DNA from 3 places in the Variovorax sp. 10N412 genome. Region 1 is predicted to be linked to each of the others. Evidence: riboswitches for the same ligand, from Rfam matches in the RefSeq annotation. Region 1 holds a riboswitch; each other region holds the start of a gene.
What was found. A riboswitch is a leader RNA that binds a small molecule or an ion and turns the genes downstream of it on or off. The one in region 1 is predicted to bind cobalamin.
Positions count from the first base shown of each region.

Region 2: linked by a shared signal. The riboswitch ahead of cobM (precorrin-4 C(11)-methyltransferase) and the one ahead of AC1DJH_RS00525 (TonB-dependent receptor domain-containing protein) in region 1 are both predicted to bind cobalamin.
Region 3: linked by a shared signal. The riboswitch ahead of AC1DJH_RS09270 (TonB-dependent receptor) and the one ahead of AC1DJH_RS00525 (TonB-dependent receptor domain-containing protein) in region 1 are both predicted to bind cobalamin.

Region 1 is NZ_JBFTIO010000001.1:107,472-109,728, forward strand. Features, by position in the region: gene AC1DJH_RS00525 (TonB-dependent receptor domain-containing protein) at 1-1,187, opposite strand, end outside; cobalamin riboswitch at 1,280-1,540, opposite strand; gene AC1DJH_RS00530 (ClcB-like voltage-gated chloride channel protein) at 1,599-2,257, shown strand, end outside.
Region 2 is NZ_JBFTIO010000024.1:18,033-20,289, forward strand. Features, by position in the region: gene AC1DJH_RS31250 (SDR family NAD(P)-dependent oxidoreductase) at 1-241, shown strand, start outside; cobalamin riboswitch at 303-564, shown strand; gene cobM (precorrin-4 C(11)-methyltransferase) at 721-1,578, shown strand; gene AC1DJH_RS31260 (sirohydrochlorin chelatase) at 1,575-2,257, shown strand, end outside.
Region 3 is NZ_JBFTIO010000002.1:778,840-781,096, reverse strand. Features, by position in the region: gene AC1DJH_RS09280 (hypothetical protein) at 1-143, opposite strand, end outside; gene AC1DJH_RS09275 (hypothetical protein) at 306-551, shown strand; cobalamin riboswitch at 589-865, shown strand; gene AC1DJH_RS09270 (TonB-dependent receptor) at 995-2,257, shown strand, end outside.

The DNA of each region.
Region 1 (2,257 bases):
TGCGGGCCTTGCACGAAACCGTAGCCCAGCGAAATGGCGTCCTGCGCGCGGTCGCGCGACAGCAGCTTGGACGAGGTGGTGGGCGCGTTTTCGAGCGCGTCTTCGCGGCGTTCGAAGGTGGCGCTCAGCAGGTGCGGGCCGAAGCGGAACTCGTTCTGGAACAGGTAGCCGCGCAGCTTGGTTTCGGTGCGGTAGAACGACGGCTGCGTCTTGTAGACGGTTTGCGAGTCGGTCACCTGCACGCGGGTGCTGTAGACGTCGTTCCACTTGGCCGACCAGGTCAGCCCGGCAGTGCGCAGCGTGTTGTTCGCCTGGTCGTTGGCGAAGGTGATGGGCAGCCGGCTGCGGTACGACACCGTGGCGTCGTAGCCGGCCGTGATGTCGCTGCTGAGCAGCGTGGCGTCCAGGCGCTGGTCGGGCGTGATCTGCAGGCCCAGTTTCAGGTTGCCCGAGGTGCTGCGGTAGCCGTCGCGGTCGGGGCTGGTGAAGCCGTCCTTGCTGGGGGTGCGCTTGTCGACCGGCTGCACGTTGAAGCCCTTGCTTTCCTCGTGCTCCACGCCGAACGCGTAGTCGAGCAGGCCCGACTTGCCGCTCACGCCGCCTTCGATCTTGCGCAGCCCCTTGCTGCCGAAGCCGATGCCCGCGTAGGGCCGCACGCCCTCTTCGCCGCGCCGGGTGAAGAGCTGGATCACGCCGCCCACCGCGTCCGAGCCGTACACCGCGGCGGCCGGGCCGCGCAGCACTTCGATGCGGTCGATCTGCGACAGCGGAATGCCTTCCCAGCCGGCGCCGCCGGTGGATTGCGAGTCGATGCGCACGCCATCGAGGTACACGGCCGTGAAGCGCGTTTCGGCGCCGCGGATGAACAGGCTGGTGGTATTGCCCACGCCGCCGTTGCGCGAGATCTCGATGCCGGGCAGGCGCGCGAGCACGTCGGCCACGCCGGTCGCGCCGCTGCGCTCGATGGCCTGGCGGTCGACGATGGACACGTCGCCCACCAGTTCGGACAGCGCCTGCGGCGTGCGGTTGGCCGTGACCACCGTTTCGCTCAGGGCCGGGGCTTCCTGGGCATGGGCGAGGCCGCCGAAGGCGGACGCCAGCGCCACGCCCAGAGGCAGTTGCAGGCAGGCGAAACGAAGACGGCGCGCAGGCGCGCGGCCACTGGAAAAGCAAACGTGGGAAATCATTGAATGGACCGAACGAACGTCTATACCCCTCGCCGGCCTCCCCGCCGGCGCCATGGGCGCCATGGCTGCCCCTGCGTGGATCGTTCACGCATGCGGCAGCCGCCTTGTTGGCCGGTATCCGGGCTGGCAGAACAACCCCCACCGCCTTCCCAGGCACCTGTTTCAGGGCGCCCAGTGGCTTGGATGGAAAGGGGTTGGCGCCTTGCGGCGCCGTCTGCTTGACCGTTGCGGGGGCAGCGCAGGCGGCTTCGGCCTTGGACCGACCTGCGCGAGGTCGGGGGGCTTCCACTCCTGCTTCCCGTTGAACCGCGGCATGTGAACCAGGCCGCAGGCACCAACGGGCGGCATTTTAGGCCCTGCGGGCTCTTCCTTAAGTCGAAAGTTGCGCCCACCGCTAACATCGGTCGCCATATGCGGCCCGCCTCGGTATTCCTGAATCTTCGTTCGGCGCTGCAGCGTCTGCTGGGTGTTTCCGGCTGGCAATCGATGCTGCTGTGGGCCATCGTGGCCGGGCTGCTCGGCACGCTGGCGACCGAACTCTTCCGCGCGGCGCTCTACCACTTCGAGCACCTGGTGCTCGGCCCCGGCAACGGGCTGGTGGCCATGGCGAAAGGCCTGCCGTGGTGGGCGCGCGTCGCCTGCCCCACGCTCGGCGGGCTGGTGGCGGGGTTGCTGCTGGTGTGGGCCGGACGCATCGCTTCGCGCAGCGCCACCTCCGACTACATGGAAGCCATCGTGCTGGGCGACGGGCGCATTCCGGTGGCGCAGACGCTCGTGCGCAGCGCGTCGTCGCTGGTGAGCATCGGCAGCGGCGGCTCCATCGGGCGCGAAGGCTCGATGGTGCAGCTCGCGGCGCTGGCGGCGTCGCTGCAGGGCCGGGTGTTCCGCTTTCCGGTCGAGCGGCTGCGGCTGCTGGTGGCCTGCGGGGCGGCGGCAGGCCTGACCGCCGCCTACAACGCGCCCATCGCGGGCGCCTTCTTCGTCGCCGAGATCGTGCTGGGCTCCATCGCGATGGAAAGCGTGGGGCCGATCATCATCGCCTCGGTGGTCGCCAACGTCGCCATGCGGGC
Region 2 (2,257 bases), on a different contig from region 1:
CTTCATCCAGACGCGGCTGACCGCGAGCACTGCGGAGGCCTCCACCGCGAACATCGAGGGCCGCGAGATCAAGGTCGGCATCAACCCCGGGCTGCTGGCGATGATGGAGCAGTCGATTCCGCTGGGACGCGGCGGCACGCCCGAGGAAGCGGCCGGCGCGGTGTACCTGCTGTGCGCGCCGGAGTCCGACTACGTGAGCGGCCAGACGCTGATGTGCACCGGCGGGCTCACCGGCATCTGAGCGCGCCGCCGGGCGGCGAGGGCAGGGCCTTGCGGGGCAAGCCGCCGCATGCGGCTGATACACTCCGCCCGCGTTGTCAGGTGTCCTGGCGCCCCGTGGAAACGGCGGGGCGGCCAGGGTGAAACGGGAAGTCGGTGCGCGGCGGTGGAGAACACCGCGCCATGCCGACGCTGCCCCCGCAACGGTAAGCGAGTCAGAAGCAAGACCCCGGGATCCGGTCCCACGCCACTGTGTCACGAACGGCACGGGAAGGCGGTCTTTGCAGGAGAGCCGATGGCCCTCCGCTCGCGAGCCCGGAGACCGGCCTGACGACCAGCGCATGACCTTGCGGTGGGCGAGGATCGGCGGGCGACGCATTGCGTCCGGCTCGATGCATCAGGTCATCCGCCAGAACAGCATTCGCTGACGCCTCCCGATTTCTCCTCCTCCCGCCGGGTCGTAACGACCATCAGTCGCGCGGCGGGCGCGGAGGAAACATCATGAACGAGCGAGCCATCGCTCCAAGCAGCGCTTCGCAGGGAGCGTGCACGCCGGGAACCGTCTGGTTCGTCGGCGCGGGTCCGGGTGACCCGGAACTCATCACCGTCAAGGGCCGAGGCCTGGTCGAACGCGCCGGGGCCATCCTGTTCGCGGGCTCGCTCGTGAGCGAAGCCGCCACGCGCTGGGCGCCGCCCGACTGCGCGATTGCCGACAGCAAGGACATGACGCTCGAGCAGATGTCCGCCTGGCTCATTGCACAGTCCGCGCGGTGCCATACCGTGGTGCGCCTGCAGACCGGCGACCCGGGCCTGTACGGTGCGCTCATCGAGCTGGTGCAGCCGCTGGATGCGGCGGGCGTGCCGACCGGCGTGGTGCCGGGCGTGTCTTCCGCCATGGCCTCTGCGGCGGCGGCGGTGGAGAGCCTCACGCTGCCCGAAGTCACGCAGACCGTGATCTTCACGCGCGTCGAGGGCCGCACGCCGATGCCCGAAGGCGAGTCGCTGGAGGCGCTGGCCGCGCACCACAGCACGCTGTGCATCTTCCTGAGCATCACGCTCATGGGCAAGGTCACGGCCGCGCTGACGGCCGCCGGCTGGTCGCCCGACGCACCCGTGGTGGTGGTCCACAAGGCGAGCTGGCCGGGCGAGGAAAAGATCGTGCGCGGCACGGTCGCCACCATCCAGGCGCTGTGCCGCGAGGCCCGCATCGTGAGCCAGTCGATGATCATCGCGAGCCCCACGCTGGGCGCGCGGCAATGGACCACGCTGGCCAAATCCAAACTCTACGACGCGAGCTTCACGCACCGCTTCCGGCGCGCGAGCGTTCCCGTCCAGACCCTCCTGCAGGACACCCCGTGAGCACCGAAACCATTCTCCTGGTGGGCCACGGCTCGCGCGAAAAATCCGGCAACGACGAGATCGAGGCCTTCGCGGCGCAGTGGCGCGAGCGGCAACCGGGCTGGCGCATCGAGGTCTGCTTCATCGAGTTCTCCGAAGTCACGATGAGCGAGGGGCTGCGCCGCGCCGCCGAGGGCGCGCAACGCGTGGTCGTGGTGCCGCTCATCCTCAATGCGGCGGGCCACGTGAAGATGGACATTCCGCAGGCCATCGACGGTGCGCGGCTCAAGTTCCCGATGGTGCAGTTCCTGTATGCGCCGCACCTCACGGCCTGCGACCCGATCCTGGCGATCCTGCGGCGCCGCCTGAAAGGCGCGATGCAGGCGCTCGACATGCCCGACCCGACCACCACCGGCGTGGTGATCCTGGGCCGGGGCTCGTCGGACCGGCAGGCCAACGGCGACATGGCGAAGATGGCGCGCTGGCTGCTGGAGGAAACCGACCACGAGCTGGTGGACCTTGCCTTCACGGGCATCACCTACCCGCGCCTGGAGAAGGCCGTGCAGCGCCAGAGCCTGCAGGGCATGAAGCAGGTGGTGGTGCTGCCCTACTACCTGTTCAACGGCACGCTGGTCGAGCGCATCGCGCGCCAGGTCGAGAACCTGAAGGCGCAGTACCCGACGATCCGCTTCGTCTCGAC
Region 3 (2,257 bases), on a different contig from region 1:
CCGCTCATGCCGTTGTCGATCAGTTGCTGGCCGACGCGGCTGGCGTCTTCCAGCTTGGCGAACATCACCATCGAGTAGCCCGTGGGATAGAACGCGCCGCCGATGGTCGCCCGCATGCTCGGGTCAAGGCTGAAGGGTTTCATGTCGCCTCCTGGGAAGGTTTTGCAAAGAACAAGGACCCGCTGACGGGTTGCATGTAAAACAGTAGGCCGACCCACCGGTGTGCTCTGTAGGAGAAGCCCGGGAGCTGTCAACGGCTCGCGTCCTCCAGGCATTCAACACTCAGCCCCTTTTCATACCGCCCAATGCCCTCGCCCAGGAACATCGCGCTCACCATCCACGAGCTGGAGGTCGGCGAGTTCTATTGGCTGCTGATGGAAGCTGCGGACGACCCCGCCGAGGTGACCGGCGCGCCGGGCGAGCGCACCCATGTGTATCTGCCCCTCGAAGCGGCGCTCCGGCCATATTCGAGCTACTCGAACGCGCTGGCGGCCGGCGTGGCCATGATGCGGCGGCTGTTCGGGCCCGACGGCACGCCCGGCTCCCTATAATCCCGCCGGTTCGGTGCGTTAACTTTTTATAACTGCACCCAACCACGGTTCGAAGGTGCCCCGGGTCCATGTCGCATGGCCCTGGGGTTAAACGGGAAGCAGGTGCGCCGCGTCGTTGAAGACGCGTCAAAGCCTGCGCTGCCCCCGCAACGGTCAGCGGATCTGGAAATCCTCACGCGCGAGCCTCTTTCTTGAAGGCTCGGCAGTCACTGCGCTTCGGCGTGGGAAGGCGAGGGTTTCGGTCGTCGTGTGCTCCATTCGGCACACAGCGGCGCTCCGCGAGCCCGGATACCGGCCTTCGCAACCGCCTTCGGACGCAGCGGGAGTGCGTGTCCGGGCCTGCCGCTTCGCGCTTGCGCTCACCGTGGCAGCCCTTTCGCCTCTCCCGTCGCGTCCTTCATCGGTCGTGAGCCTGCGGGGACGCAGGCCGGAGGAGAAGCTAAATGAGTCGAGCAACACGGGCGCGAAGTCGCCCGGGCATGGGTACGCGCGTGCCGTTTCGTCGGGCGCGGCTGTCGGGTCTTTCAGGCCTGTCAGGCCTGTCAGGCCTGTCACTGGGGTTGGGTCTGGCCTTCGGGCCTTGCGTTTCCCTTGCGCAGCCGGCTGAATCGGCCGACGCCAGCCAGAGCCAATCCCTGAACCCGGTACGGATCGAGGCCGACCGGCAATCCCCGCTGGCCATCGACGAGCCCACGTCCACCGGCAGCCGGCTCGGGCTCACGCCGCTGGAAACGCCGGCCAGCATCGAGGTGCTGACGGGCGACACCATCCGCGCGCGCGGCGACGTGTCGGTCGTCGACGCGGCCACCCGTGCCACCGGCATCACCGGCTCGCCCGGACCCGGCAACGGCGGCACCGCGATGGCGGCGCGCGGCTTCACGGGCCACGGCTCGGTGATGCAGCTGTTCGACGGCACGCGCCTGTATGCGGGCGCCGGCACCGTCACCTTTCCGTTCGACACCTGGTCGGTCGACCGCATCGAAGTGCTGCGCGGCGCGGCCTCGGTGATGTACGGCGAAGGCGCCATCGGCGGCGCCATCAACGTGGTGCCCAAGAAGCCCACGCGCGGCCCCATCCGGAACGAGGCGCTGCTCACGCTGGGCTCCGACGCCACCCGCCAGGCGGCCTTCGGCAGCGGGGGGGCCATCAACGACAAGCTGTCGTACCGCTTCGACATCAGCCACCGCACCACCGACGGCTTCATGCAGCGCGGCGAGGCCGAGAGCCTGGCCGTGGGCGCGGCCGTGCGCCTGGACGTGTCGCCGCAGCTGCAGTTCACGCTCTCGCACGACGAAGGCCGCCAGACCCCGCAGCGCTACTACGGCGTGCCGTTGATCGACGGCCGCCTGAACAGCCAGACCCTGCGCCAGAACTACAACCTGGACGACGCCGAAATCAAGTACCGCGACAAGTGGACCCGGCTCGACGCGCAGTGGACGCCGAACGGCGCCGTCACCGTGCGCAACCAGCTCTACCGCCTGGAGAGCAAGCGCCACTGGCGCAACAGCGAGACCTACACCTTCAACGCCACCACGCGCCGCGTGACGCGCGGCGACTACCTGGAGATCGGCCACGACCAGGAGCAGATCGGCAACCGCACCGACGCGACCTTCAAGCACAGCGTGTTCGGGCTGGCCAACCAGGTGCTGGCGGGCTTCGACGTGAACCGCATCGACTTCCAGCACAGCAACGACTCGCCTTACGGC